Regions from separate parts of the Arthrobacter glacialis genome, predicted to be linked through region 3. Evidence: predicted binding sites of a transcription regulator. Region 3 holds the regulator's gene; each other region holds the start of a gene.
What was found. Region 3 encodes LexA, which represses DNA repair genes until DNA is damaged. Its sites were predicted from a motif close to TCGAACANNTGTTCGA; they were not measured.
Positions count from the first base shown of each region.

Region 1: the regulator LexA is predicted to act here: its motif matches at 2,417-2,432, upstream of CVS28_RS02770 (HNH endonuclease signature motif containing protein).
Region 2: the regulator LexA is predicted to act here: its motif matches at 2,037-2,052, upstream of CVS28_RS08305 (HNH endonuclease signature motif containing protein).

Region 1 is NZ_PPXB01000002.1:166,744-170,940, reverse strand. It holds gene CVS28_RS02775 (DUF4062 domain-containing protein) at 1-211, opposite strand, end outside; gene CVS28_RS02770 (HNH endonuclease signature motif containing protein) at 120-2,384, opposite strand; gene CVS28_RS02765 (reverse transcriptase family protein) at 2,498-3,937, opposite strand; gene CVS28_RS02760 (VOC family protein) at 4,177-4,197, shown strand, end outside.
Region 2 is NZ_PPXB01000005.1:293,036-297,232, forward strand. It holds gene CVS28_RS08290 (hypothetical protein) at 1-314, shown strand, start outside; gene trxB (thioredoxin-disulfide reductase) at 440-1,396, shown strand; gene trxA (thioredoxin) at 1,413-1,739, shown strand; gene CVS28_RS08305 (HNH endonuclease signature motif containing protein) at 2,105-4,197, shown strand, end outside.
Region 3 is NZ_PPXB01000010.1:52,841-57,037, forward strand. It holds gene CVS28_RS12970 (histidinol-phosphate transaminase) at 94-1,191, opposite strand; gene CVS28_RS12975 (LysM peptidoglycan-binding domain-containing protein) at 1,302-1,745, opposite strand; gene lexA (transcriptional repressor LexA) at 2,021-2,764, shown strand; gene CVS28_RS12985 (ATP-dependent DNA helicase) at 3,020-4,197, opposite strand, start outside.

The sequences.
Region 1 (4,197 bases), on a different contig from region 3:
GTCGATGGGCAATGATCACGGCATAATAATCACTTTCCTCAATGTGCCGGGCAATTATCTTCCATTGCTGATCATCGGCGGCGCTGAACATCTCCATGCCGACCGGGATGTGCCCCATTTCAAGAACTGCTCGAATTACTTGGTCGCGTTCGTCTTTCAAATCCTCGTAAGTAGAGCTGACAAAAACCTGATACTTTGCTGAGGTGGCCAAGAATTCTCTCGTCCTTAATCGATTCACGAGGCATAAATCCTCGACCCGCAAATGGCGAATTATTAGCCAGAATACCGCATCGCCGATTCAATTCATATCGGCAGGATGAATTGGACGAACGAAGATCGTGGGTGTCCTGGTACTTGTGGGCCAGATGAGCCAGGTCATTCGGCCCCACCCAGGCAGGGTGACAAGTTGCAGGTACACAAGATGGCGATCCCAGAGCAGTCGAAGCCTGTTTGGAAAGGAATGATGGAATGGGGTAAGCATCGAGAAGGCAACCTCCTGACCTAAGGTCGCCTGAGGGGTCATATTTACAATTTGCCCCGTTGGCGATGCTGGTCTCGCCGCCGTCCTGCCACGGGATGATGTGGTGGGCGTCGCACCAACAGGCGGGGGCTGTGCAGTCAGGGAAGGTGCAGCCCATGTCGCGGGCCAGCAGGATCTTGCGTTGCGCCGCAGTGAATAAGCGTTGGGTGCGCCCCACATTGAGGATGTCCTGGCCGTTGCCCAGGACCATGGTGGTGACATCGGCGTCGCAGAGTTCCACCTTGAAGAGTTCCAGCGGCTGGGGCCCGCCATAGGGCAGAAACGCTATTCCGCCTGCACCGCCAGCTGCGGTTCGTCGCTGAAGATCGGCCTCGGTGGTGCTGATGAAAAGTTGGGATTTCAGACCGCCGTTCAGCGGCAGTTTCCCCGTGCGGGCTGCCAGTTTGACGCAGTCGATCAGCCCATCGAGGAGTTTTTGCCCGTGGCTGCGCCTGTCCGCCACCGCCGAGTCGGTGCTGTTGGGATCGATCGGGTCCAGCCCGGGGAGGTCTTGCTCGTAGCCGGGCTCGGGCACAGGGATCCCGTTGACAAGGTGCGGCCACGATTCCGGAGGGGTGCCATCCGCGCTGGCAGTTTCGCCTGACGCCCAGGCGGGGACTGGGCCCTGCGGTGGTGGCCAGTTAATGGACGGAGGTGCCTGTCCGCCTCCAAACGCCGCGGACATGGTAGAGATGAAGTCCTGCAGTTCCATTTGGCCGGGCAGCTCCTGCACGCCAGTTGTCCTGGCCGAGCCGCTGGCCGCACCGCTGTCCGCGCCAACCCCGCCGGCCGCACCGCTGGCTGCGCCAACCCCGTTGGCCGCACCGCTGGTTGCACCAACCCCGCTGTCCGCGCCACTCCCGCTGCCTGCGCCACCTCCGTTGGCGGGGGCGCTGGCAGCACCACCCGCCGCGCCCGCCGCTTCAGCTTGATCCATGAGCGGGTCCACAGTGCTGATGTCCACGGTGTTTATGTCCACGGTGTTCGTGTTCACAGAGTTGATGTCCCCATGGGTGTTGGGGTTGGTGGCCCAGCCTATGGCGGACATCAGGGTTTCGTATTGGGGGACGCTCAGGTGCCCGTCAAAGTGGACCAAACCGCGGCGGGGATGCCGGAAGAAGATGCCCTGCTTGGCCAGGAGTTCACCGTCGCTGGGTTGCTGTCCATCCGGGTCCAGAAGGTTCACTGCCCTGGTGCCGATGCGGCGCAGGAAATCCGGTGGCTCATCCTTGGCGTAGTTGGTGAGGGTGGTTTCGAGGTCGTGGGCGCTTTCCTCGGGAATTAGACCGGCAGCCGAGAGATGGCGGGCGTCGTCGGCGAAACCGGAAACCACCAGGGCCTGCTCCACGGAGAGCTCCCCGCTGAAGAACGCCGATCCCAAGATGGGCTGAGTGGGTGGGGTGATCACCGTGGTGAGGACATCTGTGACAGGAAGAAAGTGCTCGGCCAAGCGCAGGCGGCGCGAGGCCTCGGCGGCACCCAGTTTCAGGGAGCTGGTGAGCAGGGCAACGGGCTTGGTGAATCCGGCGTCGCTAAACCGGGACGCCCGGGTGCGTGCTGCGAGCTCTCCGGCCACCTGTACCTGCAGGGCTGAGAGGATATGGTCCAGCTGCTCCAAGGATTGTCCCCAGCTGATGGTCTGGGTATCGGTGAGGCCCGCCAAATCCACGCCCAGCGGCACCTCAACCAGTGGCGTCCCAAGCAACGGTGCCTCAACCGTGGATCCCTCAGGAGCGGCGGGAGAACAGGCGGGAGAATCGGCCAGCGCGGCGGCAAGGCGGAGAAGCTGGTGGATGTGCTGCCCCACCGCTCTCTGAGACCTTGTGGATCCGGGATTTCCCGGCGTCCTTGCCGTGGCTTCCATACCTTAATTTTAGGGCAAGGCACCGACATTCTTGAAAGATATATACGAGTGTGTGGATAAACTATGCCACTTACCCGTACTGTGTATGACTGAAAACCGCCCAGACGGCCGGGCTACCAAACAATCCGCTCAAATAGGGCACGCAACGTGGCCCCTCGGCCGGGATTGACGCTTGAAACCCAAGCCACGCGCCCCATCAGGTGTGCCCGGAAATTCGCCTGGCCGTCGCGGTTCTGGCCCTCGGGCCCAAGAGATACACAGTTGTGCAGCACGGCTTTCAAGGCATCGTAGTCACCCCGGGTGACGTTGGTGTGCTGGTTGACCACCACCCCTGTCACGCTCTGCCGCACCCCGGCCCTGTGCACCCGGGTCTTCAAACGGTTCAGCGAGTGGCCCTCATCGGCCACAATCCGGGCAGCCCCGCGGACAAACGCATCGGCGCGCCGGGCCAGTTCAGAACCCCCGCTGAAGGCGAGGTCGTCGGCGTAGCGGGTGTAGCAGGCGTCGAACGCGCCAGCCCATCCCGACAGTCTCGAATCCAGCCGGCGCAGCGCCAAGTTGGCCAGCATGGGCGAGGTGGGCGCGCCCTGCGGCAGGTGCGGCAAGGCCAGGGCCTTGCGCAGCGCAAAGCGGTCCGTGGGGTCGCCGCCGGGTGGCATCTCGGCGAGGACGCCAACTGGCACCGCATGCGTGCACAGCCCCGTCAGCCGGTGTGCCACCGCCTCCGTGAATCCGGCTTGGCGCAGCACGCCAAACACCTTGCCCGGGGTGACATGGGTAAAGAAGGCAGCCAAATCCAGGTTCACCACCACCTCGGCGCCGGTATGCGCCCGGGCACCACTCACGGCGCTGCGTCCGGGCACGAAACCGTGCGCGGCGTTGTGCAGCGGGATGGGTGCAAGCAGCTCGTGCAGCACCGTACGTTGGAGCGCGCGCAGCCGCGGCTGCGGAATTTCTAAAAGCCTGGGCACCTTCCCGGGACGGCTGCGCCACTGGTACCTGTAGTGCTGCAGCCGCTTGCTCGTGGCCGTGCGGTTCCACTGCCGTGGATCGGCAAACCACTCAAGTTCACCGATGCTCAGGCCCAGTAGCCCGGCCAGCCCGGCCAGCGTGTCGAGGTGGGGCACCCGGGCCTCGCGGGCCACAGCAGGTTGCACCACGTAGTGGGCCACGATGATGGGCTTGCGCGCCTTGGCGGCCTTTTCAACTGCCGTTTCAAACGCTTCGCTGTGAAGCACGACGGCGACCACCTCACGTGGGGCGTCTGCCGGGCGCCGGTGGTAGAGGCCCAGAATGTGCTCGGCCAGCGGCCCCAGCCAACGCCGTCGTGCGCCCAAAACGCTGGCCGCTGCGCTGATAAGGGAGGGCTTGGACCAGTCCTCGGCTGCCAGGAAGGCATGGGCCAGCGCCGTGGCAATCGCCTGGGGCGTGGGCCGGGGATTGCGCGCCAGAACGGCGGCGGAGAGGGTGGGGATCATGGCTGCGACGGCTTCGATGATGACCAATCTGTCTGTTTGGGCGCCGCGCTTCGCGGAGCGTAGCGGCGCGCCCAAGGCGCATGCTGGAGGTACGTCTTCGTCCCCCGGGGTAGCCCCGGAGAGGGTGGGTCACCAAGGTGACTCCCCATCTCATCGACGAAGCCGTCGCATCCTGACACACTAGCGCAGCGGACGTGTGCCGGGAGCAATGTTGCGGGTCTGTTTTTGAGTTGATGTGTGCCGCCAAAACGGTGCGGATCTGATGGCCCCGGCGTAGAATGGGTGCCATTCCTCCTCTAAAGGCGATGATTGCAATGTCCCTTGCATCCAGTCCC
Region 2 (4,197 bases), on a different contig from region 3:
CCGACTTCGCCAACCTCACTGAGGGCGTTGATTTAGTGGTTGAACTCGCGGAGGAATCCACCATCAGCTCCGTGACCATCAATCAACTAGCTGGATCGGGTGGGCAATTCAACATCCTGACCAACAGCAAGCCCGAGATCGCTGGTGCCACCAAAATTGGTAGCGGCTCCTTTAGCTCCCCCGACTTCACGTTGAAGGCGGCCCCCGGCGTCAAGGCAAAGTATGTCATCATCAGCTTCACGGAGTTGCCCAAACTCCAGCCATTCGTGACCTACCCCTTTGGGTTGAAGATCACCGAGATCAGCATTAGTTAGCCGCTGGCATTCCCCCACGTCCGCGTGAGAGGAATAACCGCGCCCCCATGCCGGTTGTGGATAGCGAAGGTCCCATTGAACCGCCACGCCGCGGTCAGTCAAAGTAGGAAGAGGAACACTCACCCGTGAGCACGCAAGCTACCCCCGCAAGCGATGTCCGTGATGTCATCATCGTAGGTTCTGGTCCCGCAGGTTACACCGCGGCGATCTACACCGCCCGTGCGGATCTGAAGCCGCTCATGATCGCCGGTTCCGTTACCGCAGGCGGCGAGCTCATGAACACTACAGAGGTGGAGAACTTCCCCGGCTTCCCCGAAGGCATCATGGGTCCGGATCTCATGGAGAACTTGGGCCAGCAGGCTGAGAAGTTTGGCACCGAGGTGATGTACGACGACGTGACTTCCGTTGAGTTGGAAGGCACCATCAAGACTGTAACCCTGGCCGACGGCCAGGAATTCAAGGCACGCACCGTCATCATTTCCACCGGCTCCGCCTACCGCGAGCTAGGTGTTGAGGGCGAAAAGCGTCTTGTTGGCCACGGGGTGAGCTCCTGCGCCACCTGCGACGGCTTCTTCTTCAAGGGTCACGATATTGCCGTTATTGGTGGTGGCGATTCCGCCATGGAAGAGGCAATCTTCCTGACCAAGTTTGCGGATTCCGTGACAGTGGTTCACCGCCGCGACACGCTGCGTGCCTCCAAGATCATGGCCGATCGCGCCCTGAACCACCCGAAGATCAAATTCATCTGGAACTCGGAGGTTGTTGGCGTTGACGGCGAGGCCAAGGTTACCGGCATTCGCTTGAACAACCTGGTCACGGGTGAGAAGAGCGAGCTTGCTGTCACAGGCGTATTCGTTGCCATAGGCAACGATCCCCGCGTCGACCTGGTCAAGGGAGTTTTGGACCTGACCGGAGCCGGCACCATTGCCGTTGAGGGCCGGTCTTCCAAGACCAGCCTGCCGGGTGTATTTGCCGCCGGAGACGTAGTGGACCCCACTTACCGCCAGGCCATCACGGCCGCGGGCTCGGGATGTGTTGCCGCACTGGATGTGGAACACTTCCTGGCCGATCAGAATTCCTAAGAGAAAGTAGTTCACCATGAGTAATGCCAAGAGTGCAACGGACGCAACATTTGCCGAAGACGTATTGAACTCCGAAAAGCCTGTCATTGTGGATTTCTGGGCTGAGTGGTGTGGCCCCTGCCGCAAACTTGGTCCTATCCTGGATGAGATTTCAGTTGAGTACGCGGACAAGGTTGACGTCGTTAAGGTCGACGTCGATGCCAACCCCGCCATTTCCGCGAAGTACGGAATTACCTCCATCCCGGCCGTGTACCTGTTCAAGGGCGGCGAGGTAATCGGCTCCGTCATTGGGGCCCGGCCGAAGCAGTACTTCGAGAAGGAATTCTCCGGAGTACTGAGCTAGTCAGTTGCTGCGCCCCATAATGGGGTCGCAGCGATGAATTCTTCTTGAAGGGTGTGGACCGGACATTGTCCGGTCCACACCTGTTTAACGGGTCATTTCCACTTCTCCCAGATTGATTCTAAGCTCCAGAAAGTTGTGGCCTATCCCCGTTGGACACCGCATTCTTCGGCCCAAAATCCGGTTTCACGTGAAACGCTGTGCCCATCACGGCCTGTAGTTGCCGTGTGCCACTCCATCCTTCGGGCACTTGCGTTGATTCAGGGGATTCACTCGCATGGAGATGAGCTGAAAATTAAATAGAACTTTTGTTTGGGAAAGTAAAGAGTCCTATTGATATTTGGGTACATGCCAACTAGACTTATGGTATGGGCGGTTCAGTGAATTTCCCGGATGGCTGGGAAGGTTCATCCACCACAGCGGCTGTGGCGGAACTGGTGGCTGGGATCGTTCTTCCCTCCATTGAACCGCTGGCTACTGACATGGCAGCCGTGTCCTCGTTGCCCCGCCTGCCATCCTTGAATCGTGGACCGGACGGCACCGGGGTTGCCCCCTCGCAGTTGGCCTTGGTGCAGGCGTTCATGGATGAGTGTGTGGGGATAGTGGCTGCGTTTAACGCCCTGCAGAACCGGGCTGCCGCGTCCCTGGCCACAGTGTTGGAACGCTTCGCCACTGCTGCAGAGGCCGAGCGCAGGCTCCTGGGGTTGGACGCTTGGCAGAACGAGGTGTCCACGGCCGGGACCAATGCTGAGATTGCAACGATCCTGGGCATCAGTGAGGCCGCCGCCAACGGCCTGGTGGACCATTCCACTGTCATGGTCCGTGAGCTGCCGGCCACGCATGAACGCCTGGCCAGTGGGGAGTTGGGATGGCCGTACGCGGTGATCATTGCCGAGGAAACCACCCTGTTGCGCAACAATAACCTCCCAACGGACGGTGTCACCGAGTACGAGACCTTGTTGCTGGAGAAGGCCCGGGATTGTTCCCTGAACAGTTTCAAGGACAAGGCCCGCCGGCTCCGCGAACGTCTCCACCCCGAGAGCATCCCCGCCCGCACCCGCGACGCCTGCCGGCGCCGGGCCCTGAGTGTCAGCCGCGCGCATGACGGCATGTACTGGCTAAGCCTGTACGCCCCGGCAGCCACGATCGAGGGCATCTGGGACCAATGCACCCTCACCGCCCAAGCTGCCCAAGGCCCCCACGAACCCCGCACCCTGACCCAACTCCGTGCCGACGTCGCCGCAGCGCTGCTCCTGAACCAGTCCCTGTCCCGGAACAACATCCACACCCCACCAACCCCCACCAGCGGAACTCCCTACTCCGACGGCTGGGGCGCCACCGCCGCTGGCAACGCGGACGTCCACGGTAGTAGCCTCGGCAACAGCCAGGATTGCGGCCAAGCCACTGACAGCAGAGCAGACATGGGCTTTCCTTCAACAGCTGTCCGAGTCCCTGAAACATCTCCGATTGCTGATCCAAGGTTCATTCAGATCGAGACTGATCCGTGCGCTGGAGCACCCTTCCCGGATACTGACACCGGCCGCTACAGGATCCCTGGCACCAGCATTCCCGTTTTTGAAGACCCCGACTATCAGGACCCGGGCTTCAAGGATCCCGACGATCGCAGTCACCCCGATTGGCATCCCAACGCCACACCTCCACCCCTGATACCAGCCACAGCCACGGCCACAGAAGCTGACCGCACAGCATACCCTCCCCGGGTTGATGATGCTCAGTGGCCCTCTGGCATCAATGATGCAGCGGACTATTGTGGGATTGACGGGCCGCCCATGCCCCGGGCCACTGTGTTGGTGACCGTCCCGGCACTGTCGTTGTTGGGGCACATTAATGCCCCGGCCGTGTTGGAGGGGTACGGGCCGATCAGTGTTGAGGTCGCCAATCGACTGCTGGCCGGGTCCACCAGTTTCTACCGGGTTTTGACCGACCCCATCAGCAACGAACCCCTGGATCTTGCCCCGGACACGTACCGGGTGGGCAAGGCCATGCGGCTCATGCTCCGCGGCCGGGATCACTACTGCCAATTTCCAGGCTGCACCGCCAAGGCGTCTCTGGCCGAACTCGACCACATCCTGCCGTGGGAGAGCGGCGGGAAAACCGCCGCGGGCAACCTTGAATTTTTGTGTAAACGCCACCACCTGGCCAAGCACTTCAAGGACGGCAAAACCCGCTCCGGGCAGGTCCGGGAGCAGCAACGACCGGAACGGCGGGCCCTGAAACTCCGCGGCTGGACAGCCGTCATGACCGAGAGCGGCCGGCCCAGCTGGATCTCACCCTCCGGCCGGTACCACCCACCCCAGCCCCTGGAAACCCAGCCCGCCAGCTACCCCAAATGGCTCAAAAAGAACATCCAGCAACGCCTCGACGCCCTGGGCTGGGATGAGGACCCCTTCAGCCAACTGAACGAAAACGAGATCATGGCCATGGACTTTGAAGAAGACTA
Region 3 (4,197 bases):
TCACCAGTTTAGGAGAGAAGGCATGATTATGCCCAAAACAGTCCGCTGCCAATCCTCCGGTGCCCGGTTTGGCAGCGTTGTCCTCACGCGTGACTAGCTGGCCAGGATAGCGCGCAAGCCGCTGAGGAATGCCGTTGTTTCAGCTTCGGTGCCGGCAGTCACGCGCAGGTGCCCGGGAATTCCGACGTCGCGAATCAACACTCCCTCAGCCAACAAGGCTTCCCACACTGCATGGGGATTTTCCAGTCCGCCGAAGAAGACAAAGTTTGAATCCGAGGGTGCCGGCGTCAGGCCAAGATTTGTCAGTTCCGTCACTATCCTGTCCCGTTGGACTTTAATAGCCTCCACATTGGCCAACAGGGATGTTGAGGTACGCAGGGCCGCGACGGCAGTCGCCTGGGTGATGGCCGACAAGTGATAGGGCAACCGAACCAAACGGAGAGCGTCAGCGACTTCCGGCGCCGCCGCTAGATAGCCAAGGCGGGCGCCGGCCAAAGCAAACGCCTTGCTCATGGTCCGTGAAACCACCAGGCGCGGTCGGCCCTCAAGCAGGCTCAGGGCACTGGGCGTTCCTGTGTGGGCAAATTCTGCATACGCTTCATCAACAATGACAATGCACTGTGACGCTTCTCCTGCCTCATAAACAGCCTCCACCACCTCAAGGCCGAGGGCCGTTCCTGTGGGGTTGTTCGGCGAACAGAGGAAAACGATGTTCGGGGCGGCCGCACTCACCTGTTCCGCCGCCGATGCCGCGGACAAGCTGTAGTCCTGATCGCGCAATCCGGCGATATAGCCGGTACCTGTGCCACTGGCCAGCAGGGGGTACATGGAGTATGTGGGCGGGAATCCCATGGCGGTGCGTCCCGGACCGCCAAAGGCCTGAAGGATTTGCTGCAGGACTTCATTGGAACCGTTTGCGGCCCATAGGTTGTCTTCGTTGAGGCCGTGGCCCAAATACGCCGCCAATTCCTGGCGAAGGGTGGTGAATTCCCTGTCCGGGTACCTGTTGAGGCCTTCAAGTTCCGCTGCCACGGCTGCCAGAATGGCTTCCTTGGCATCCGCCGGGACGCCAAAGGTATTTTCATTCACGTTCAACAGTATGGGAACGTCAAGTTGCGGGGCGCCGTAGGGATGCAGTCCACGCAGATCGTCGCGGAGTGGCAATTGACCTAAACGTTCAAACTGATCCATGGCTCCAGCTTAATTGACAAGGATGCCAAATCCCGAAACGGTGACAGCATGCGGACACTTCAGCCCGAGCTCCGGGAGCCAGCTTGGCAGGATTGCTAGCCGGAGGTGTTCTACTTCGGGATGGGAACGAACAGTCGCTGGCCTGCCTGAAGCACACCAGTACCCAACTCATTCAGGGCAACAATTTCCCGAACCACTTCACGAACGTCACGATTCGGATTGGTGGTGCCAGCGATGCTCCACAGACTGTCGCCCTGGAGAACTGTCACTGAATGGGCGTAGCTGTCCATGTCGACGGCCAGGTGTTCCACGCCCGCATGGGCGGGGCTTGCCAACGTACTGAAAACAATCGCCAAGGCGACGAACACCAGGATCGATGATGCCACCAAGGCCGGGACACCAAGGAGCACCAGCCGGCCTCGACGCGTCAACGTCAGCTTGGCAGGCGCGGCCTGCCGCTGCGCCTGATGGTGCCGGGGACTGACATTGCCGCCGCCAAACAAGGCCTTGGGTGTACTGCTGAGAGTTCCTGCAGAGATAACCATTGCATTCATGACTTCTCGTCCTTTCACCGTGGATCTGGATCCTTGGCCACACCTGCCAACTGGATCAAAATTCCATGCTTCATATCTTCGATAGAACGTATGTTCGAATTTGCTACTAGTACAGTTTTAGCACCTATAGACGACACTTGCCAAGGGTTGATAGAACAAATGTTTGATATTGCCCCTGTTGTGGCTTAAACTTGGTTTACAAGGATTGGCCGCTAGATGCAGTCCACCAGCAGGCACTGACATTGTTCAGGGCAGCCACGAAAGGACCCGGAACCATGGCGCTTCAAGAACCTCCGCACCGCATCCCCCAAGCGCCCAGTCGCGCTGGCATGAAGGGGCTCACTGTTCGGCAGAAAAAGATTCTCGAGTGCATCCAGCGCTCCATTGCCGACAAGGGCTACCCACCCTCCATGCGTGAAATCGGCGACTCCGTGGGGCTGGCCAGCCTTTCCAGCGTCACGCACCAGTTGACCCAGCTTGAGCGCCATGGCTACTTGCGTCGTGACCCCAAACGTCCCCGAGCCATGGAAGTTTTGATCCCGCTGGTTCTGGACGACGGCGAGGTGGAGATTGAGGGGGTCAGCGCCCCGTCGAAGTTGCGCAGCTCAAATGGACTCAACTTCGCTGAGCTGAGCAGTTCCTCGGACACCGCATTTGTTCCTCTTGTGGGACGCATTGCAGCTGGTGGCCCCATACTGGCCGACCAGTCCGTGGATGACATCATGCCGTTGCCACGCCAGATTGTGGGCAGCGGAGAATTGTTCATGCTTAAGGTGCAAGGCGATTCAATGATCGACGCGGCAATCTGCGATGGGGACTGGGTGGTGGTGCGTCAACAGCCCACCGCCAACAACGGCGACATTGTGGCTGCCCTGTTGGAGGACGAAGCCACGGTGAAGACCTTCCGCCAGCGTGACGGCCACACCTGGCTTTTGCCCCAGAACACGCGCTACGAACCCATCTTGGGCGACCACGCGACCATCATGGGCAAGGTTGTATCAGTACTGCGCAGCCTCTGACGGCTCCCAACAACGCGTGCACGCATCGCACGCACCAGCAACACCAGCGAAAGGCCCAGGCGCCGGTATTTTCGTAGGCTGCGTCAAGGAGACACCAAAGTCCCCAAGCGCTCCCACCGCTCGCAAGCTCGCAGCGGGTCCCTCGCTCTTGTGGCCCCAGCCCGCGGCCGACGTGTCGGGAAGCAGCCGGAAAATACCGGGCCTGTGCCTTTCGCGTGACCGTAGCCGGAAAGTACCCGTTCCTGGGCCTTGGCGTTATTTCCCGGAGAGCCGCTTCAGTGCGGCAAGAGCCACGGCGCGGTCCTTGGTGGCCCAGAATGGCGGAAGGGCCGCGCGCAGGAACCCGCCGTAGCTGGCGTTGGCCAGGCGTGAATCGAGTACAGCCACCACTCCCCTGTCGGCACTTGAGCGGATCAGGCGCCCCACGCCCTGTGCCAGGCGCACGGCTGCGTGAGTGGCGGAGATGGCGATGAATCCGTCGCCGCCGCTTTGTGCCACAGCCCGTGCCCTTGCTGTCACCAGGGGGTCATCGGGTCGCGGGAACGGAATCCTGTCGATGACAACCAGCCGGCAGGAGGCACCCTGAACGTCAACACCTTGCCACAGCGACATGGTGCCAAACAGGCAGGTGTCGGGTTCATCGGCGAATTCCTTGATGAGCCCGGCCATGGAGGAATCACCTTGGCAAAGAATCTTGACGGAAAGCTTCTTGCGCAGTTTCTCCGCAGCATCCTCGGCTGCTCGCCTTGAGGAGAACAACGCCAACGTTCCGCCACCGGCGGCGGTGATCAGCGCAGCAAGTTCATCGAGCTGTTCGGATGACATACCAAAACCGGGTTTTTGCAGGTGCGCTGCCACATAGAGCATGCCTTGCTTGGGGTAGTCAAAGGGAGAGCCGACGTCGGCCCCTGTCCAGGCGGGTGCGTTGGGGCCCAACAGGCCGAGCCCGCCAGCTGTTGCCTGAAAGGACTCCCCAATGGCCAGCGTTGCCGACGTCAGCACCACAGTACGGTCAGCAAACAGGCCCTCTCGCAGTTTCATGGCCACACTGAGCGGTGCGATGTTGATGACTGCCGGCTCGCCGTCGTCCGCCTTCTGGTAGCCCTTGCCGGGGGTGAAACTTCCTGGCCGCGAGGCCCACACCACCTCACGCGCCTCAGCGGCGACCAGCATCCGCTCGCACAGGTCAAAGATCAGGTTCAGCCGGGCCCGGGCAATGGAACGGCCACCGTCCACGGCTGCATTGCCCTCGGGCTTGGAATCTGAGAGTGCCGCCCGAACGGCGTCGCGCACTTGTTCAATCGCTTGGCTTTGAGTTTGATTCAGACCATTGGGCAGCAGGCCCTCGGCCGTGCCGGCGAAGGCCAGGTCAAGCGCTGCAGCGCTGGCGTGAATTGCGTCAACGGAAACCGCCGTGTGTTTGCGGGTGCTGG